2 regions of the Roseobacter sp. HKCCA0882 genome follow, and region 2 is predicted to be linked to the other one. Evidence: riboswitches for the same ligand, from Rfam matches in the RefSeq annotation. Region 2 holds a riboswitch; the other holds the start of a gene.
The links. A riboswitch is a leader RNA that binds a small molecule or an ion and turns the genes downstream of it on or off. The one in region 2 is predicted to bind S-adenosylmethionine.

Region 1 (10,417 bases), 520 kb from region 2:
TGCGGATTTTGGGCAAATCCAAAGCCTTGCCGGCAATATCGCCGATTGCAGCGATGCGCGCCTGCGCGAGATTGTCGAGGCATTGCAAGATTGGCGACTGCGGCCCACAGCCACCGAAGGGTATCGCACCGCCGAAGTGACCTTGGGCGGTGTCGCGACCGATGGCTTGAGTTCCAAAACCATGCAATCCACGCATATCTCCAACCTCTATTTCATTGGCGAAGCCGTGGATGTCACGGGTTGGTTGGGCGGATATAACTTTCAATGGGCATGGGCCTCGGCCGTTGCGGCAGGGGCGGCTATCCGCGCCAAAAGGCAGGCATGAACAGCACCAAAACCGCCAACAACTCAAGGCGGCCAAGCAACATGCCCAGCGTCAAAATCCACTTCGCCGCATCATTGAGCGGGGCAAAATTGCCAGAGGGGCCAATCACATCCCCCAATCCTGGCCCGATATTTGCCAAGGCGGTGGCAGCCCCGGACACAGAGGTGACGAAATCTAGCCCCGTCAATCCCAAAGCCACCGCGAAAATCCCCAACAACACAAAGAACAGCACAAAGAACCCCATGACGGAGGAGAGGACATCTGCCGAAACAGGCCGCCCCTCAAAGCGAGGTTCGAACACACCATGGGGGGCCGACAGGCGGCGCACTTGGGTGGAGATGGATTCGAGCAAGATCTGATAGCGGAATATTTTGATTGAACAGGAGGTCGAACCCGCACACCCCCCAATCAAGCCGACAAAGAAGAACACCACCACGGGCAAAGGCCCCCAGAGCTGGTAATCCACCGAAGAATAACCTGTGCCAGATATGATGGAGGTAATGTTGAACAGCCCTTCGCGGATCCCATGCTCGAGATGGTCGCCATTCGCGATAATCCGATACACTGTCATGATCAGCACAAGGGCCGTGATGACCCCAAGATACGCGCGCACTTGGCTGTCACGATAAAGCGGTTCTGCCGTGCCCGCCAAAAGTTGCACAAAGCGCACAAAGGGCAGGCTTGCCAAAATCATGAACACCGCCGCGACATATTCAAGCGGGCCTTGATAAACCCCAAAAGAGGCATCTGTGTTCGAAAACCCACCCGTGGACAGCGTGGTAAAGGCGTGGAAGATCGCGTTGTAAAAGGTCATGCCTAAGGCCCAATAAGCCAGAAAGCACAGGAAGGTCAGCGCCACATAGATCACCGAGATGCGCGCCGCAATTTCAGTTGCGCGGGGCAAGATTTTTCCCATTGTTTCAAATGCCTCGGAGCGGAAGATTTGCATCCCCCCCACCCGCAATTCGGGCAAAAACACCATCGCGACCACGATGATACCCACCCCGCCAAACCATTGGATCATCGCCCGCCAAAGGTTCAGCCCGTGGGGTAAATATTCCAAGCCTGTGAAAACAGTTGAGCCTGTTGTCGTCAGCCCTGACATCGCCTCAAACACTGCATCGACAATCCGCGCATCTGTTGCGCCGAACACAAAGGGAAGCGCTGCAAAGATCGGCAAAATCGCCCAAATTGCGGTTGTCAGAAGAAAGGTCTGTTGCAGGCTCAGGCCCTGCTGCACCGCATTGGCGCAGGAAAACACCAAAGCAAGGCCGATAAACACCGAGATTGCGGCAGACTCGGCAAAGACACCCCATTCGCCATTGGCAAAGGCAAGATCCACCCCCATAGGCACAAGCATCGATACCCCAAGAAAGGTAACGATCAGGCCAATGACATATCCAACGGGGCGTATATCAAACATGAGGCAGAGCGTTGGCCCCTGACTTAGGCAGTGTCAAGCATGGAAGGGCCTAAAACCCCGCCAAAGCCTTGATCTGGGGCTTCATTTCATTTGCAAACACCACGCCCGCAGTTTACTGTGATCGTTAGTATACGACCGGACTGCTTCGTCAGACCGAGCAAAGCCTCAAGACAGCGTCACATCTGTGACCCGCGTCTTGGGGCTTTTTTCGTATTGGGTCTTGGCCCTTAGCCCATATGGAACAGGCTTTGGAACAGGCGCGGGTCAAGGCTGGCCTGTTCAAACGTAGCGCCTTCGGTCAAGAGGCTGACCGCGTCATGGCTGTGCAGGCTTTCTTGGTGGCTCGCCAAAACACGGAAATCGCCCACTCGTGGATCAGCTTGCAACTCGCCCGCGAAAAGGCGGGCCGCATCTTCCACAAAGATCGGGTTTGCAGCGTTTAACTCTGCGAAGGCTTGTTCATCCTCGCGTTTCACCATGACCTGCGTTTCTGTTGGCACAGCGCGGCGCGCCATCTCAATCAGGTCTTCAAACCACAAACACCCTGCGTCAGGGGCAATCTCGACCGAAATCCGCACAACAGATCGCTGCGAATGCGGGGTGGCCAACTGCCCACGCGTGGCGCGCGCATGTTCGCTCAATTCAAGCGAGCAAGGGCAGGTCGAAGAATAAACGTAATCCAGATGCACCAATTTCTGGCGCACCCCATCGCGCTCGACCAGTTCCAGCGCAATGTCATAATATTGATAACCCGAAAGACCAGACCGCAGGCTCTGCACCTTCATTGGGAAGGAAACGCGCATTTGGATACGCGCATCAAAACTTTCGAGGTCGGATTTGTAATCATCAAGCGCAGCTTCGATCACCTCAAAGCTAAACGTCTTTTCGGCATGGGCATAGAAGCTGCGCATGATGCGGCTCATATTGATGCCCTTTTTGCCCGCCTCTAGGCTGACGGTGCCCGTCACCGAAGTTTCCAGCATCACATCGCCATTGTCGCGGGTGTGATAGCGGATAGGCAGGCGGAAATTGGAAATCCCCACATGTTGGATTTGACGCTTGGCCCCTTTAATAAGCGAGGCAGGGCCATTTTGAAGATCAGGAAGACCCGCCTTATAGGCTGCGTCCACTTTGAAATCCTGCGGATAGCTGCGCGAAAATTCGGGGTAATCTTGGGAGGGGGTCAAAAGTTTGGAGACAGCAGGATCAAGGGCGGCACGCTCCGCCATGCTTGCGCTTTCCGCCCACTGTTTCAAAAGCGCCAAGGCCGCACGGGCCTCGTCTTGGGTCGGTTCACTCGCAACTGCACCAATATGGACGTTCATCTCATCACCCCTTCGGCCACGCGACCTTACCATCATATGGGTGTTGGTGCGCGGAATCCAAACTTGTTTTGTGAATAATTTACGATTGTGAACGCCGAACGGATCAATATTGGCCCGACAAATATCGACCAATTCCTTGAGTTTCCAACAAAATCCTAAAAATAAGGGTTAATTTGCAGCACGCGCAGCACCGAGCGCGTGTTTCAAATCCCTTAACAGGTCGTTAACGTCCTCAAGCCCCACCGACAGGCGCACAAGACCAGATGTAATGCCCAGATGTTGCTTTTGATCCTCAGGCAAACGCTGGTGGGTCGTTGTGGCAGGATGGGTGATAATAGATTTTGCATCGCCCAAATTATTTGAGATTGTAATGATCTCTAACGCGTTGAGGAACCGAAACGCCGCATCGCGCCCGCCCTCCAGTTCAATCGCGATCACTGTGCCGCCTTTTTGCATTTGCGTGAGGGCAAGCATGGCTTGCGGGTGGCTGTCGAGATGCGGATAGAGCACCCGCGCCACACCCGCCTCCCCCTCTAGCCCTTGCGCAATGGCAAGAGCAGTGTCGGCTTGGGCGTTAACCCGCAGGTGGAGCGTTTCCAACCCCTTGAGCATAACCCACGCGTTAAACGGCGACATCGCCGCGCCTGTATGTTTCAGATAGGGTTCCACGGTCTTGCGAATGAACTCACGGGTGCCACAAATCACCCCGCCCAAACACCGCCCCTGCCCGTCAATATGCTTGGTCGTGGAATAGATCACGACATCAACGCCCAGTTTGCGGTTGTCTTGAAACAAGGGAGAGGCAAACACATTATCGACCACCACCAAAGCGCCTGCATCATGGGCCAGACGCGCAACGGCGGCGATATCGACAACCTGCAACGTGGGATTCGAAACACTTTCAAAGAATACAGCGCGGGTTTTGCCCTTGATGATTGCGGCCTCCCATTGGGTCAGGTCATCGCCATCCACAAACGTGACCTCAACCCCGTAACGGGTCAAAATCTCCTCAAGAATGTAGAGACAAGACCCGAACAAGGCGCGCGCAGACACCACATGATCACCCGCGCGCAACATGGACATCAGCGCGCCATTCACCGCCGCCATTCCAGAAGCGGTTGCAAAAGCATCTTCTGTGCCTTCAATCGCCGCGATCCGATCCTCGAACATTGCGACAGTCGGGTTGCCATAGCGGGCATAGATAAATTCCTCACGCCCTGCTTCGATAAAGCGGGCCTCGGCCGCCTCGGCGCTGTCATAGACAAAACCTTGGGTCATAAATATTGCCTCAGACACTTCGCCGTATTGGCTACGGCGGGTGCCTGAATGCACCGCGCGTGTCTGCGCCGAAACGGTATCGGGCAAGAATTTCAATCCTATGGATTGCTTGGCAGCTGCGTCTGACACTTTATATCCCTTCCATCTGAACGGTCGGGCATCATGCGGCAAGCAGGCCTCGACCTCTTTAGCGGCATTTTTTTTGTGGCCCGCAATCCGGTAAACAAATCGCCACGGTACAGGGCATTACGCCTTGCCATAATTAGGGTCAAGGGGCTGCAATACAATACCCGCCGCCACGCTGTGAGATTGCAACCATGACAGATACATTCCAAATCTTTAACAGCCAAACCACCGCAAAGCTGATTAAAGAAAAATATATGTATAAATTTTTAAAAATTCATTACCACATTGGGTTGCAACGGTGAAATCCAATGCAAGGGTGAAAAAATGATCGATCCTAAGTCCTCAAAATCGACCCAACCGTGGTTGATATTTGGCCACTCGGGGTTGCCGAATTGGCGCATGTCGTGATCGTCGAACAGTATTTTCCGCAAAGAAGTCGAGCGTGGCGTTATTTAATTGAGACGGTGAAACGCGCTAATAAGAAATTGGTTGCAAACATCAAAGATAATCTTGCAAGTGCAGACACAGGACGGATGCTCCGCTCTGCAACTGATGAAGACACCTTCAAGATGGACGCGAAATTGCGCAACACGTTGGCCGCTGGCAAAGACAAAATCCATATGCAACGCTTCCTAAGCGCTGATATGTAAGGCGACATTATGCATTTTATGAAAAACGCGATCTTTTCAGGGCGCAAGTTTCGGCGCGGTCTATGGATGGGAGCGGCGCTTGGCATTTTGGTGGGCTGTCAGGCCATGGGGCCAGCCGCCACGGACCAGAACGGAGTATCAAGCAGCATACCTGTAACCACCCCCTCTGCCGAAAGCGCACTTTACGCGCAATATTATGCCCAAACCGAGGCACGGCTTCTGCGTGAGGGGTTATTGCGCCAATCCACCACCCCCTCGGATGCCCCTGTCTCGCGCCGTGCTTTGGCGCGCAATTTCGAAGCCATTGCGCTATATGATGAATATGCAATGGAAAACGGTCGCTTTGTTGCCCGTCAAACCCCCTCGCGGCTGAGACGATGGATTGATCCTGTCCGTATCGAAGCACATTTTGGGCCAGCAACCGACCCGCAAAAAATGGCAAGGGATCGCCAAATTCTGACCGATTACGCCCGACAACTCAGCCGCGCCGCGGGGCATTCGATTGATTTAGTTGGGTCGGGTGGAAATTTCCATGTGCTGTTCATCAGCCGCGATGAGCAGGCAGAAATCAGCCCCTATCTGCGCAGTATCGAGCCTAGTATTGATACCTCAATCATCCGCGAAATTGAGAACCTGCCGCGCCATACGTTCTGCTCTGTCTATGCATTTGCGCGTTCAAATGCGCGGCCAGAATATCGAAGCGCTATTGCCGTAATCCGCACCGAGCATCCGGATTTGATGCGCACATCCTGCATTCATGAGGAAATCGCCCAAGGGTTGGGATTGCCCAATGACAGCCCCACGGCGCGCCCCTCGATTTTTAATGATGATGAAGAATTCGCCCTTTTGACCGCGCATGACGAATTGCTGTTGCGCATGCTGTATGATCCGCGCCTGGAGATTGGCATGACCCCCGATGAGGCACGCCCCATTGTCGATGCGATTGCTGCGGAATTAATTGACACTTCTAGCTAACGACGACTGCTCACGTTCATTTTTGATTTCATTGAATGGGTAGACTGGAACAGTGATCGTTGAGGCGACGTTTTCAGCAACCATGATATTGGGTGGCCAGATCAAAGGCACCTCCACGCGCCTGCTCCCAATTTATCGTGAGGGCAATTTCGTAGAGGCCAGCGATGACACGCCACTCTTTCAGATTGGCGCGATGCAATATGGCCGCCCCATTTTGGTGCGTGCCTTTGACCTCGAAATGAGTTTTGAGGATGCGGTCAAGCTTTTGATGGTGAGTTTTGACTCGACCATTAAGGCCAATCTTTCGGTCAACCTGCCGCTTAATCTTCATGTTTATACTGCAGACAGCTTGAAGCATGGAAAAATGACACGGATCGAAAAAAATGATCCGTATTTCAACGTAATTTCAATGGTTTGGGGGGATATGCTAAAGCGTGCGTTTAACAGCCTACCCCCCCTATAGCTTTACGACTTGGTCGGATCAAATCCGTAAATCCACTCAAAGCGTTGCGCCAGCAGATACGGCGCGTAGCGCGTTACCATGCGTAACCCTGTATGCGCGGCCACCCGAAACAGGCTTGGCCGCATATGATAATGGTCTGCATTGTCCGAGGCCGCCTGAACAATCCGTGCGGTGCGGGGGCGGCGCAGCGCCTCATATTCAGCCAAGGCCCTTGATAGATCATGCGTATCCGAAAGGCGCGCTGCCAAGATCCAAGCATCCTCCAACGCCATATTGGCCCCTTGCGCGAGGAAGGGAAGCGTTGGATGCGCTGCATCCCCCAAAAGCACCATCTGGCCATTTTGCCAGTTGCGCGCGACCGGATGGCGAAACAACCCCCATTGATAGCATTCCGTCACGCGGCCTAAATAGGCACGCGCCTCGGGGCAAAAATCACCAAATCGGCCCGTCAGCTGTGCAGGATCGCCCCGCTCCAACCACGAGTCCTTAACCCACTGGTCATGTTCCTCAACCGCCACGATATTGATCAATGTCCGGCCCCGAAGCGGATAGATCACCATATGACGGGCAGGCCCCATAAACACCTGCACATCGCGCAACGCATCGCCCTGTTGCGCCTCAATCACGGCGCGCCACGCAACTTGGCCCGTGAAAAACGGATGCCCACGCGGCTCAAGATGGGTGCGGATGCGGGAATGCAATCCGTCTGCCCCGATAATCACATCCGCACTTTCGCGCTGATTATCAGCCAAAATCACTTCACGCCCCTCGACCCCCGTCACAGCCGCGCCAAGGGTAATCTCAACCCCAAGATCACGGGCACGACTGGCCAAAATCTCGATCAAATCCGCCCGATGGACATAGTGATATGGGCGTCCGTGACGGGATAAGGGCACACGCGCCACCGCCGCCCCTTTGCGAAAATCGCGCAGATATACGGCATTGGCGCGGGGGGATATCGCGCTGATCTCTTCGGCCAACCCAAGGCCTGCTAACGTGGTCATCCCATTGGGGCTAAGTTGAAGCCCTGCCCCAAAGGCGCGGATTTCCTCGGCCTGTTCTAGCACGCGCACCGAAGCGCCCCGTTGCGCAAGGCAGCAGGCCGCAGCCAAGCCACCAATACCTGCCCCAATCACCAAAATATTGCGCCCGATAAGCATGCTCAGCCTCGCACCCGTCAAAGAAAAAAGGCATCCGAAAAGATGCCTTTTTTAATCTTATAAACTCGCTGCGCGCAATCAATCGTCCCGATGGACTTTTTCGCGGCGCTCATGACGCTCTTGTGCTTCAAGCGTCATGGTCGCAATCGGGCGCGCATCCAGACGTTTAAGGCTGATCGGGTCGCCTGTGACCTCGCAATAACCATATTCGCCCTCATCGATACGGCGCAAAGCAGCATCAATCTTGGTGATCAGCTTGCGCTGACGATCGCGGGTGCGCAATTCAAGCGCGCGGTCTGTTTCCTCACTCGCACGATCCGCAACATCAGGGATGCTGCGCGTGCCATCTTGCAGCGCGGTGACAGTTGTGCGGCTTTCATCAAGCAGATCAGCTTTCCAGTTGAGCAGTTTCCTGCGGAAATACTCTAACTGTCGCTCATTCATAAACGGCTCGTCCTCGGCGGGACGATAGTCTTCTGGAAGAAAGGTCTCAGCTTTCATCTCGTTCCCCTCAGCGGCGGCTGACCCGATTTTTGATTTTGCATCAGACGTCATTTTACCACCTCGGGCTCCGCTTACAGGATGGCGTGGGTAATGTCACCCACCTAAAGACGGTTTTTCCGCTCAAAATCACCTGAACCGATAGGCGCCCCCCCTAGGCCCCATAGAGAACTCCGTTTCTGACTGCGCCTCAAATCGCTTTGGACTGGCGAATGGCCCCAATTCGGCTTGGCCCGCGCAATTTGTCGCGGCTATAATGCCTCAGGGAGTATCACCCAGAACAACACCAGTTTTTGCCAAATTTGCGACAGAATCTGTGGATACATCCGCGACAGCAATTGGTAGTCGGAGTAACATATGCCCAGATCAATCGATATTTTGCCCTTGCGCCCAGAGGATCGGAGCGCGTGGAAGGGGCTGTGGAAGGCCTATCTCGCATTCTACGAAACCACCCTCGCCGAGGCGGTGATTGATCTCAGCTTTACCCGCTACAGCACCCCTGCGCAGAGCAATATGATGGCATGGTTGGCATGGCAGGATTGGCGCGCGATTGGTTTAGTTCATGTCATCTCTCACGCTCACGGGTGGAAGGCCGAACCCGTAACATATCTGCAAGATCTGTTTGTCGCCCCTGATGCACACGGGCAGGGTATCGGGGCCGCTTTGATTGATCATGTCTGCGCCGATGCCGCAGCGGCAGGGCGGCCTTCGGTATATTGGCTGACACAAAGCCACAATGCGACCGCGCGGCAGCTTTAGGATCGCGTGGCAACGGATATGGGCTTTGTTAAATATGCGAAATGAATTACACTGCACTTGTGGCGTTTTGGCGCTGCTCACGCTGTGCGCCTGCACGGCCGATATGTCGCGCGATGATGCGGCGGCGCGTCTTGCGCCTGCGATGGACACATCCACATCTGATCTGCCAAGTTTTGGTGCGCCAACCCCAATCCGTTTTTCGCGCAGCAACCAATCCTTAGCTGAAGATTTCATGGCCCTCAGTTTTGTTTTGGAATCGGGTCGGCAAATCCCACGGATCAGCCGTTTTGAAGGGCCGATTACGGTGGCCCTTGCCTCTTCCGCCCCACCTGCATTGGAGGGGGAGCTGTCGCGCCTGCTGACCCGTCTGCGCACCGAAGCGGGGATTGCGATCAGCGCAACCGCGTATCGGACAAACAGCCCCGCAAAAATCACAATCGAGGCCCTGCCCGCCGAACGCATTGCGGCTGCCGTGCCTCAAGCGGCCTGTTTTGTCGTGCCCAATGCCAGCACATGGCAAGAATTCATCCGACAAAGAGGGCGCGTGACCTCCGATTGGGCGAGCCTCACCACCCGAAGCCACGCGGCTATTTTCCTGCCCGCCGATGCCAGCCTGCAAGAAATGCGTGATTGCCTCCACGAAGAATTGGGGCAGGCTTTGGGGCCATTGAACGACCTATATGACCTGACCGACAGTGTCTTTAACGATGACAATTTTCATGCGGTGCTCACCACGACCGATATGATGTTTCTGCGGATCTTCAATGACCCGTCCCTGCAAAGCGGCATGGGTCAGGCCGATGTCGCCGCGCGCCTGCCCGCAATTTTGGGGCGGATCAACCCGACAGGTGGTGTTGTTTCCAGCATCAATCTGGCCAACCGTGACAATCGGGCATGGTCAAATGCCATTGGCCGCGCGCTTGGCCCGAATATGCCCGAAGGACAGCGCCTTGAACACGCGCAAGCGGCGCTCAACATTGCGCGGCGCTCAACATTGCGCAACGCTCAAACATGCGCGATGCGCGTCTAGGATTTAGCTATTATGCCTTGGGTCGGATTGCCTTGGCCCGTGACCCTGATCGTGCCGCAGCCGCCTTTGCATCGGCGCAAGATATATATCAACGCCTGCCCAATACCGATGTGCAGCGCGCCCATATCGCGATGCAAATCGGGGCCTTGGCCCTTGCGCGTGGGGATATGACCGCCGCACTTTTGCAAAGCACAACCGCCCTTCCGATTGCGCAGCGCAGTGAAAATGCCCATCTCTTGGCAAGCCTTTCAATGCTGCGCGCAACAGCACTCGAAGGATTGGGGCGAGGGTCTGAGGCACAGAGATCACGGCTTGAAGCCTACGCATGGGGCCGCTATGGGTTTGCGGATCGCAGCCTGATGCAAATTCGTTTGGGCGAAATCGCAAATTTCGCTCCAAACG
Region 2 (10,417 bases):
GTGGGCCTGTTCGACAAGGCGCTTATCCGCTGCGACAGCCTGTCGGGCGGCCAGCAGCAAAGGGTCGGCATCGCGCGCGCCCTGACCCAGGAGCCCAAGCTGATCTTGGCGGATGAACCGATCGCGTCGCTCGATCCGGCGTCATCGAACCGGGTGATGACCATCCTGCGCGATGTCTGCCGCGAGGATCGCATCCCGGTGATCGTGAGCCTGCACCAGCTTGATTTCGCTAAGGCCTATGCCGACCGGATCATCGGCCTCGCGGGGGGCAGGATCGTGTTCGACGGCCCGCCCGAAACCCTGACCGACACCGCTCTGACGCGCATCTACGGCGCGCACGCGGACAGCGCCACCTGACTTCATCAACCCTAGGAGACCCAAAATGAAGACGATCCTGACCTTTACCGCCCTGCTTCTGGGCACGACCGCGGCCTTTGCGGCGGGTGATCACGACCCCGACACGCTGCGCGTCGCCCTGCTGCCGGACGAAAACGCTGCCACCGTCATCCAGAATAACAAGCCGCTGGCTGCCTACCTGGAAGAGACCCTGGGCAAGGATATCGAGCTGATCGTGACGACCGATTATTCGTCGATGATCGAAGCGATGCGTTTCGGACGTGTCGACGTCGCCTATTTCGGGCCGGCCTCTTACACGATCGCAAAGGCCAAGATGGAAGGTGGCGACCTGGATATCGAGCCCTTCGCGGCCCGTGTGAAGGATGGCAGCACCACCTATCAATCCGTGCTGATCGCGAATGTCGAGAGCGGCATCGATTCGATCGACGATATCGAAGGCAGCGGGATCGACGTGGCCTTCGGCGACCAGGCGTCCACCTCGAGCCATTTCGCACCGAAATACACCATGATGCTGGAAGGCGTCACGGAAGGCGACGATTACAAGCAGAACTTCACCGGGGCGCATGATGCCGTGGCGCGCAATGTCGAACTGGGCAATGCCGCTGTCGGCGGGTTGAGCCGCCCAATTTTCGAAAGCCTTGTGGCGAAAGGCACGGTCGATCCGGCCAAGGTGGTGGTGATCGGATATTCCGCCGACATTCCGCAATATCCTTGGGTTATGCGCACCGACATGACCGAAGAGCTGGAGCAGGGCATCAAGGACGCGTTCCTGTCGCTTGAGCGTGGCACCGAGGCTGGAGACGCTGTGTTGAAGCCGTTCAAGGCCGATGGCTTTGCCGCGATCACGGATGCGGATTACGACATCATCCGCGACATCCGCAAGAACCTCCAGTCCAACTAAGCCAGCGACCGAAGGACAGCACCATGCGCCGCCCCGTGACCGATACATCGACCTTGACCGATCCCGAGATGATCCTCGCCGAGGACAGCAAGGGGCGGCGCATCCTGTTTCTTCAAATTCTTGGCGTCCTGGCCATTGTCATCCTGTCGCTTTGGCTGACCGGTATGCTAGACGGAGACCGCCTGGCGCAGGGCCTGCCGGCGATCGGCGTCCTGGTCACCGAGATGCTCCCGCCCGATTTCGGACGCTGGCGGGATTGGATCGACCCGCTTTTGGAAACGCTGGCCATGTCGATCGCCGGAACGGCGCTGGCCATCGCGCTGTCGCTGCCGCTGGGGTTTCTTGCCGCGCGCAACACGACCCCCAACAGGATCGCCTATCAGATTGCGCGCTTCGTGCTGAACACGCTGCGCTCGATCCCGGAGCTGATCCTGGGCATCATCTTTGTCGCCGCTGTCGGTTTCGGGATGCTGCCGGGTGTTTTGGCCCTGGGGCTGCATTCGGTTGGAATGGTCGGCAAGTTCTTCGCCGAAGCGATCGAGCACGCGCATCCGGCCCCGATCGAGGCGACCGAAGCTTCGGGGGCGACGCGGATGCAGGTGATCCTGCACGGGGTGTTTCCGCAGGTCTTTCCGCAATTCGCCGATGTCAGCATGTATCGGTGGGAGTACAATTTCCGTGCGTCCACTGTAATGGGCATGGTTGGCGCAGGCGGAATCGGCACCGAGCTTGTCGGGTCGTTGCGGCTGCTGGATTATCCGCAGGTCGCGGCGCTGCTTCTGGTGATCCTGGGCTGCGTGACGCTGGTGGACATGCTGAGCAATGCGCTACGCTCGCGTTTCAAGTGAGGCAAGGTGCGGCGGTTCAGATAGCCGAACCCTGGGGACGGCTGTGTCAGAAGAACTTTGCTTGAGGCAGGGCAGGGAGCGGACTAGCGTCAGGTTATGACCAAACGCTCCCCCTTCAAGTATTTCAAAACCAGTCCTGAGATCATCCGCCTGGCCGTGATGCTTTATGTCCGATTTCCTCTGTCGCTGAGGAATGTCGAAGATTTACTGCACGAACGCGGCATCGACGTCAGCCATGAAACCATCCGGTTCTGGTGGAACAGGTTTGGGCCGATGTTTGCCTCCGAGATCCGCCGGCGACGTGTTCAGCAACTGCGTGCGTTTTCGCCATGGCAATGGCACGTGGACGAGGTCTTCGTGAAAATCAACGGTGAGCGGCACTACCTCTGGCGAGCTGTCGATCATGAAGGCGAGGTGCTTGAGAGCGTCGTCACCAAGCGAAGAAACAAGGGTATTGTCAGAGGAACTTGTCTTGAGGAGGGGCAGGGCGCTGGCTAGCGTCCCTGCATGACCAAACGCTCGCCTTTCAAGTGCTTCAAGACCAGTCCAGAGGTCATCCAGCATTCGGCCCTTCACTTCGCGCCGCCGTCCTCCGCAAACACCACGCCAGCCTGATCGGCCCAAGGCAAGCCCGCACACTCTGACAGCTGCATCACGGTCACGGCAGATACCTCTCGCCGAAACACCAGTCGTTTCAAGACCTCAGGCGCGAGATATGCCAACCGCAGCTGCCTGCTGACATGGCGCTCTGCGAGGTTCACGGCGATTGCCAGGTCGCGCACTGTGCCGAACTCTCCGGCTTCCATCCGCCGCCGCCAGGACCATGCGCGGCCGATGGCACGCAGGATATGCGGATCTTGGGTGTTATCCTCGCTGGGCAGGTAATCGGCGGGCGGCATGATTTTGGGCCGCCCGTTTTTCTTGCGGAGCTTGAGGGGGACGAAGACTTGGATGGTGTCGGGCGCGGCCATTATTCCGCAGCCTCAAGCTGGCGTGGGGTCATCATCTCCCGCATGACACCGGCTATCCCGTCGGTCCGCAAGTCGATCACTAGGCCTTCAGCGGTCACTGTGACGCGCCGGACGAGCAACTGAATGATGCGGGCCTGTTCGCCCGGAAAGAGCTGATCCCAAAGCTTGGGAAACTGTTGGAGCGCCTCGATGGCCTCTGCCTCGGGTATATCCTCGCGGTCCAGTGCAGCTATGACCTGTGCCGTGGTTTCTGGCGTGCGCAGGACACGGCGGATTTCCGTGATGACGGCTGCCTCAGCGGTGTCGGCCGGCAAACGCTTGGTCGCAAAGGTTACTGGTTATATCTGGCAGCGCACCCAAAGTTTCTTTGGCAGCGGATCAGCCGGCAGAGCATCTGGCGTACCATCACGCCAGAGCAGTTAGGGTCCTTTTCATTCGCCCGAAAGCGCTAGCGGTGGATTTTGTTTTTTACGATTTAGAGACCACAGGGATCTCCCCGGCGTACGACCAACCGCTGCAATTCGCAGCGATCCTGACGGATGAACATTTCGTGGAGAAGCAGCGTGTGAACCTTCGCTGCCGTTTAGCTCCCCATATTTTGCCATCGCCGCAGGCTTTGATCGTTACAGGGGTCACGCCTGATCAACTGACGGACCCAAGCCTGCCATCCCTTTTTGAATTCTCTCAGAAGGTCGTTGCACTGACAGAGCAGTGGGCACCGGCGATTTGGGTTGGCTACAACACAATGAAATTCGACGAGGAGGTGCTGCGGCAGACCTTCTATCAGAACCTGTCGCCGAGCATTTACGCCACCCAGTTCAACGGCAATACCCGCTTCGACATTATGACGGCTGTTTATACAGCCTACGTGCGAGACCCCGGACTTCTGGCCTGGCCCCAAGATGAAGCCGGGCGGCAGAGCTTCAAGCTCGACCGACTAGCCCCCGCCAACGGGTTCAATGGCCACAACGCTCATGACGCACTTGGAGATGTGGAAGCCACGATCCACATCGCCCGCCGGATAGCTGACAGAAACCCAAGCCTCTGGGCAGAACTCTTGTCCACTGCCCATAAAACGGAAGTTCAAGCCAAACTCGAAACCTTTCAGCCGATGGAGTTGGTCCTTCGCTTTGGAGGGGGCGAACCCCGTGCCTACACGGGAGTCTTTTGCGGCTACACCCCAGGGAACAATACACGGGCAGCATTCTTCGACCTAGATGCCGCTAATCCTGCGGATCTATTGAGCGCATCCGACGAGGCGCTCTTCGCGGCGGTTGATGCGTCCCCCAAAGTCATCCGTAGCGTGTCGACCAACAAGGCGCCGGCGCTCTTGAGCATGGCAGAGCCCAGTCCCGAACATCAGCGGCGCGCCGCAGTTATTGCAGCCGCACCAGAATTTCGAAGCAGGGTTGGGGAGGCGATGGCTGAGCGCTTTGTTGATGATCCTGAGGCGCCACCGAAGCCGGTTGAGGAACTGATCTACGGCGAGTTTTATTCAAACGCTGACAAGAACCTGCTTGGGGAGTTTCAACACGCTGACTGGCCACGTCGCCAAGAGATCGTTTCCAGCCTGTCTGATCGTCGCCTTCGTCAACTGGGCAACCGTTTGGTCGCGTTTCATAGCCCCGAACTTTTGACTACTGAGGAGACCGCGCGGTTCCGCGACTACCTGCGATCAAAGTGGTTGCCAGCGGCGGAAGAAAAGACCCAATGGATGACCCTTGGTCGAGCCGCCGAAGAAATCACCAACATCCAAGAGATGAACGGGACAGATGACGCGGTCATAGACGCCATCCGACAATTTTTCGCAGACCGCCGGAGGGTGCTTGATTGACGAGGCCGTCGGCTTTTGATATTATTACTAAATGCATCAAGAGCTGGGCTGACGCCCGCGCCAACCTGCCAAGACCGGCAAGGTGGTTTCCCGAGAGGGGATGCGGCCCTAGGCAACTAAAGGTCGTTAGCGTCGTCAGCCCTCCTCGGAAACGAAGGAGGGTTTTTTGTTTTCGACCTAACCAGATCAGGCCTCAAATCCTGACCAACCGTAACACACCCGGGCATTTGAACATCAGCTTGTGCGCCCTGCCAGATGGCTAAAGCACTAAAGAGAGGAAAGACCATGAACCAACTTTACCCATTTTCGTCTGAGAGCGTTTCTGCTGGGCACCCAGACAAAGTTTGTGACCAGATTTCAGACGCGATCCTAAGCGAGTGCCTCCTGCAGGATCCGGCATCACGTGTGGCTATCGAAGCCTCTATCAAAGACCACACACTTTTTCTCTTCGGAGAAATCACCTCGCGAGCGCGCATTAACGCCCCAGAAATCGCCAAAGATATCCTGGCTCGCATCGGATACGACGATCCTGCTTGGGGTTTGTCGATTGAACGCCTCCAAGTCATCGAGGCGATCTCTAGGCAGTCCGCCGAGATCGCATTCGGCGTCGATGGCGACGAAACCGGCGCAGGCGATCAAGGCATCATGTTTGGATATGCCTGTAACGAAACGCCAGAGCTTATGCCTCTTCCAATTACGCTCGCTCATCAGCTCATGCGCGCGCATCACAGTCTGCGGCGGTCTGAAGCGGGCTCGGGGCTGGGTCCTGACGCAAAAGCTCAGGTGACGGTGCTCTACGAAAACGGCCTGCCTCGAGAGGTCACGGACGTTGTCTTGTCAACGCAGCATCGCAGTAGTCTTGGTCTCCGTGCTTTGCGCGAACTGGTTATCGATGCCGTCATCAAGCCAACGCTGGGCGACCGTTGGCGACCAAATGTGCGGCTCCACATCAATCCCGCAGGGACGTTTCACATGGGAGGGCCTGCCGCTGATGCAGGTCTGACGGGGCGAAAGATCATTGTGGATACTTACGGCGGATCCGCTCGACATGGGGGCGGTGCGTTCTCGGGGAAAGACGCAACCAAAGTGGATCGGTCGGCAGCCTACGCCGCGCGCCAACTCGCCAAGGATGTGGTCAGCCGGGGCTGGGCGGACAGCTGTGAAGTACAGGTGGCCTATGCCATAGGTGAAGCAAGGCCTGTCAGTTTTGCGTTCTTGCCCACCGGTGATGCGAAAGGTCATGAAATTGCCAAACGATATCAGCTGGAAGGCATTGATTTGTATGGGCTCTTCGAACCAGCCCAGATCATCGAACGCCTGCAATTGCGCTTGCCAAGCTACCTTCGCACGGCTGCTTTTGGTCATTTTGGCCGCGATGATGTCAGTTGGGAAAAGCCGCTCGATCGATCGCAACAGGAGCGAGACCATGTCAGGGAGCTCGCCATCCGCGAACAGGTTGGCAGAACGGGTTTCGTATCAGGCTTGGCGCTGGACCAAGTGAAAGCGAAGCGTGCTGAAGACTACGCGGAGGCCCGCGCAGAGTTCATGGCAAGTCACATTTGAAGATAGGGAGAGAAAAATGTCCGATTTTGTGAAGTCTCTCGCTCAGTCTGCCGCTCAGATCGACAAGGTCGCTTCCGGCAGTCTTTATCCACATCAATCTGATGGGGTGGCCTTTTTGCTCTCGAAGCGCCGCGTCATCTTAGCAGATGACATGGGTCTTGGGAAAACCCGCCAAGCTATTGTTGCCATGGAAGTCGGCGCTCCTTCGGGGAAGATCCTCGTCGTGTGTCCAGCGTCGCTAAAATTGAACTGGAAACGAGAAATCCAGCTTGTTGACCCCGAGGCCTCAGTAGAGGTGCTTGGTGTTGATCGTGAAACACCTGATGACGCGCGTTGGATCGTTCTGAACTACGACATTCTCGGCAAGCATGCCGAGCGCCTGCATGGCGTAAACTGGTCAGGCGTGATCCTTGATGAAGCGCATTTCATCAGAAACGCCAGCCAGCGTACCAACCACTGCCTGAAATTGCTCGGTGTTCAGGCTGAAGCTCGAGCGCCAGTTCTTGGTCCAGACTTCGTATTCCTGTTGACTGGGACGCCGATGACGAACAGGCCGAAAGACCTGTTCAACTTGTTGCGCTGCGTTGGCCACCCTTCAGCAAGATCGTTTTTGTCTTATGCCAAGCGGTACTGTGACGCCTATCGCAACGATTATGGCTGGGTAACGACCGGTGCTTCGAATCTCGATGAGCTGAACCTATTGCTGAAGGAAGTCTCTATCCGACGGAAAAAAGAAGACGTGCTCGATCTACCGCCCAAGATCCGCAGCTGGGTGCCAGTGGATATATCGGGCAGCGCTGCAGCATTTAACGCAGTGGAATCGTTCGTCACCTGGTATTCGGGAACTGATCCTTCAAAGCCCAACGACACTGAGTTTTTGGCTCGCCTGACCAAGGTCAGAACTGCGTTGCACAAGGCGAAGCAAAAAGCCGTCGAAGAACGCATTCGGGACGTGGTGGCAAGCGGCGAGAAGGTGGTTGTTTTCACATGCTTCAGCGAAGGCATTGAACGCCACAAGGCTAAGCTAGGCGATACTGCGATCACGATCACCGGTGCTGATACAGCCGAAAAACGCATCGCCGCTGTTGACCGGTTCCAACAGGACGAAACCGTCAAAGTCGCACTGTGCAATATTATTGCAGGCGGCGTTGGCATCACACTGACTGCTGGCACACATGTGATCTTCCAAGATTTGGACTGGGTCCCTGCAAACCATGCTCAGGCAGAGGACCGCTGCTACCGCTTGGGACAAACCCGCCAGGTGACGGTTGAGTATTTCACAGCCGACGGCACTCTGGACGGCTATATAGCCACCCTGCTGGATCAGAAAATGAAGCTCATTGCAGCCGTGGAAGCTGAGGAACTTCCGGACACAAGCATCCTGCGTGAAATCCAAGACGGCCTCCGCCGCCTCGCCCCTGCATTGATGGAGGAGGCCCGAGCAGCGCGTGCCACTGGCGATGTGGCGCAACGGATTGAGAAACTGGCAGCGGCCCAACCGCGTGCCACTGCTGACACCAGTCCGCTTGGGGAAACAGGGCAGTGGGAGTTTACCAGTTCGAGAGACCCATCTGCGCGCTACCTCGTGACCTTCGGTCGAGCCGGACATTTGGAATGCACCTGTCAGGGGTTCGCCTATCGTGGCAACTGCAAACATGTGCGAGAAGTTCGCGGGAAGATTTTCGACGAATAGGCTCTCTATTCTATGGCCGGCAGTCAACGCTGTCCGGCTAACTATTGACATGTCGTGTAGTAGTTACTACACACTACACATGAAGAGTTTTGGATCATATGTGCGAACACGCAGGGAGGCGCTGAACGCCGAGGACAAATCTATGTCCCTGCGTCAGGTGGCATTGAGGATCGGTGTGGAGCCGGCCTTCTTGAGCAAGATTGAGCGCGACGTGGCGCCGCCGCCATCAGAGGCAAAGATAGTGGCACTTGCAGAAGCCCTTGGTGAGGATCCTGACTTACTCTTGGCGATGGCAGGGAAGGTCTCCAGCGACCTTCAGGCCATTATCCGAAAGCGCCCGCAACTGATCGGGGAGCTCCTTCGGCAGCTGAAGACGCAGCCTGATCACGCAATTCTGAGCATCGTTCGGCAGGTCACGGACGGCGACTGGTAGGAGGTCGACATGATTACACTTCAACATGAACAGTTGGTATTTCGTTTTCCGCATGTTGATGATGATGCGGGCATCCGCATCGATTTCCAACGGACGCTTCGCCTGCCAGACGACGGCCACGACTATCACCTGCCGCCGGGGCTGGGGCGCTTTCCGCTCCGTCACATCGAAGATTTTGATCTCGGCTCGAGCAATCGCCGCAAAGCGCGCGGCGGTGTCATCATGCCGATGTTTCAGACGGATGCACTTTGGCTGAACTTCAGCAGCCTTGGCTATGGGCGGCCCGCGCTACCAGTCGCGCTGAAGATTGGCGCCGGAAAAATCAACGCTGTCTCCGGTGAAAAATGGGCGGATGGCCTGAGTCAAGATCCACAGAATTACGTCGTCCTTCCCGAACAACCCTGGCTCGATGGGTTCAATGTGGAGAAAGGTAAGGTTCGGCAGTTCGTCGCTATGCCCTTGGGCAAGGGCTATACTGTCGAAGAACAGATTGATCCTGAGAGCGATGTCGGCGGCATCCAGATTGAGGCTATCCCGATGAAGAAGGAGGTCTACGAAGAACTCAAGGCAAAGCGCGAGGAAGTGTCCTCAATTCGGTTTGGCGTCAACATGATGATGGCCTGTGAGGCGCCTGCCTCTATGGAAATGGGGCTCGGCATGGGCGGCTCAATGCGCCAAGAAATCTATGATGATGAGTATGGTTTGGATGCTTGGGACCTGGCAAATAGCCAGCGCTGTTTCATCATGCTCGCGAATGCTGAGCAGTGGATGTCTATTACTGGCGAAGAGCCGCCGCTCTCACCGATTTCGGCAGAAGCTTACAGCAAGGCTGGCCTGCCTTGGTTCGACTACTATGACGGCGATCGCCAGGCTATCGAGGGAGCAAAGGCCCTCGGGAACATAAAATCGGTAAAGGCGATCGCAGAAGCCAAGCGCGAAGACGCTTGGCCAGAAGAAAAATCGAAACTCGATTACTTGGTGAAGAAAATCAAAGGCATGAAGGTTTCGGACGGTTCATGGTGAACGGGGGCTCGGAGCTTACCAGGGCTACCGGTGAAATCTACTATCTGCCTGGCATGGGCGGTCGGCTTGATGCAGGTCTTGGCGAAGAATTATTGCGGCGCGGATTTGCGCTTAGTGGTCGGGAGACTATCGGGGCCTTCAAGAAACTACGCTTCGGCGAACAGGTCGATGCGGTCAAACAGGACTTGGTCGAGGGGTTCTGGAGGCCAGAGGCGCGGGTCATAGCAAACTCATTCGGGGGCTATCTGTTCCTTCATGCGCAGCTTGTGCTGGAGCCGTTTCCAGGCCGGGTGCTTCTCCTTTCCCCTGTGATTGGTGCCACCGCGCAAGGCGCAACTGGCATGAGGTTTTATCCTCCTAGGGCGGATGCGCTGATGCAGACGGCCCAAGCCGGTGGATTTCCTAAGCCTGACAACATTGAGGTGCATGTCGGAGAGGAAGACTGGCAAGCAGGACCGCAGGCTCTTGTAGAATTTTGCAACGCTGTCAGGATTAAAGTGCATTTGGTTCCAGGTCGAGGTCACATGCTTGGGTCTGACTATGTGGGCTCCTTGCTTGAAAGTTGGCTAAATAGTGGGTGACCAATAAGATGGCAAAATCATCCAAGAAGAAGACCCGCGACGAACAGGCTCGGAAAATTGCCGTGCAGTTGGTCAAAGCTCGAAAGCAATTGTTGGAATTGAGACGAAAGCTCTTAGAGACGGGGGCCATTGATGAAGACCGGCGTCGGCAAGCTATCGATCTGATCGCTAAAATAAATAACTATAAACAGCAGCTTATAGAAATGGGTCTAG

Region 1: it holds a riboswitch for S-adenosylmethionine, as region 2 does, so the genes downstream of both, metZ (O-succinylhomoserine sulfhydrylase) here and metK (methionine adenosyltransferase) in region 2, are expected to answer to the same signal.

The regions. Positions count from the first base shown of each region.
Region 1 covers NZ_JBBLYI010000001.1:1,389,268-1,399,684, forward strand. The annotation lists gene AAC622_RS07065 (BaiN/RdsA family NAD(P)/FAD-dependent oxidoreductase) at 1-325, shown strand, start outside; gene AAC622_RS07070 (TrkH family potassium uptake protein) at 300-1,748, opposite strand; gene folE2 (GTP cyclohydrolase FolE2) at 1,976-3,073, opposite strand; gene metZ (O-succinylhomoserine sulfhydrylase) at 3,242-4,438, opposite strand; SAM riboswitch at 4,518-4,596, opposite strand; gene AAC622_RS07085 (hypothetical protein) at 4,837-5,127, shown strand; gene AAC622_RS07090 (DUF2927 domain-containing protein) at 5,137-6,102, shown strand; gene AAC622_RS07095 (hypothetical protein) at 6,155-6,565, shown strand; gene AAC622_RS07100 (FAD-dependent monooxygenase) at 6,568-7,725, opposite strand; gene dksA (RNA polymerase-binding protein DksA) at 7,804-8,226, opposite strand; gene AAC622_RS07110 (GNAT family N-acetyltransferase) at 8,584-8,985, shown strand; gene AAC622_RS07115 (DUF2927 domain-containing protein) at 9,020-10,015, shown strand; gene AAC622_RS07120 (hypothetical protein) at 9,997-10,417, shown strand, end outside.
Region 2 covers NZ_JBBLYI010000001.1:870,429-880,845, forward strand. The annotation lists gene phnC (phosphonate ABC transporter ATP-binding protein) at 1-357, shown strand, start outside; gene phnD (phosphate/phosphite/phosphonate ABC transporter substrate-binding protein) at 383-1,258, shown strand; gene phnE (phosphonate ABC transporter, permease protein PhnE) at 1,282-2,106, shown strand; partial or broken gene AAC622_RS04570 (IS6 family transposase) at 2,203-2,556, shown strand; gene AAC622_RS04575 (hypothetical protein) at 2,679-3,077, opposite strand; gene AAC622_RS04580 (hypothetical protein) at 3,077-3,391, opposite strand; gene AAC622_RS04585 (exonuclease domain-containing protein) at 3,532-4,911, shown strand; SAM-I-IV-variant riboswitch at 4,940-5,041, shown strand; SAM riboswitch class V at 5,124-5,192, shown strand; gene metK (methionine adenosyltransferase) at 5,197-6,474, shown strand; gene AAC622_RS04595 (DEAD/DEAH box helicase) at 6,491-8,167, shown strand; gene AAC622_RS04600 (helix-turn-helix domain-containing protein) at 8,247-8,600, shown strand; gene AAC622_RS04605 (hypothetical protein) at 8,610-9,623, shown strand; gene AAC622_RS04610 (hypothetical protein) at 9,617-10,204, shown strand; gene AAC622_RS04615 (hypothetical protein) at 10,213-10,417, shown strand, end outside.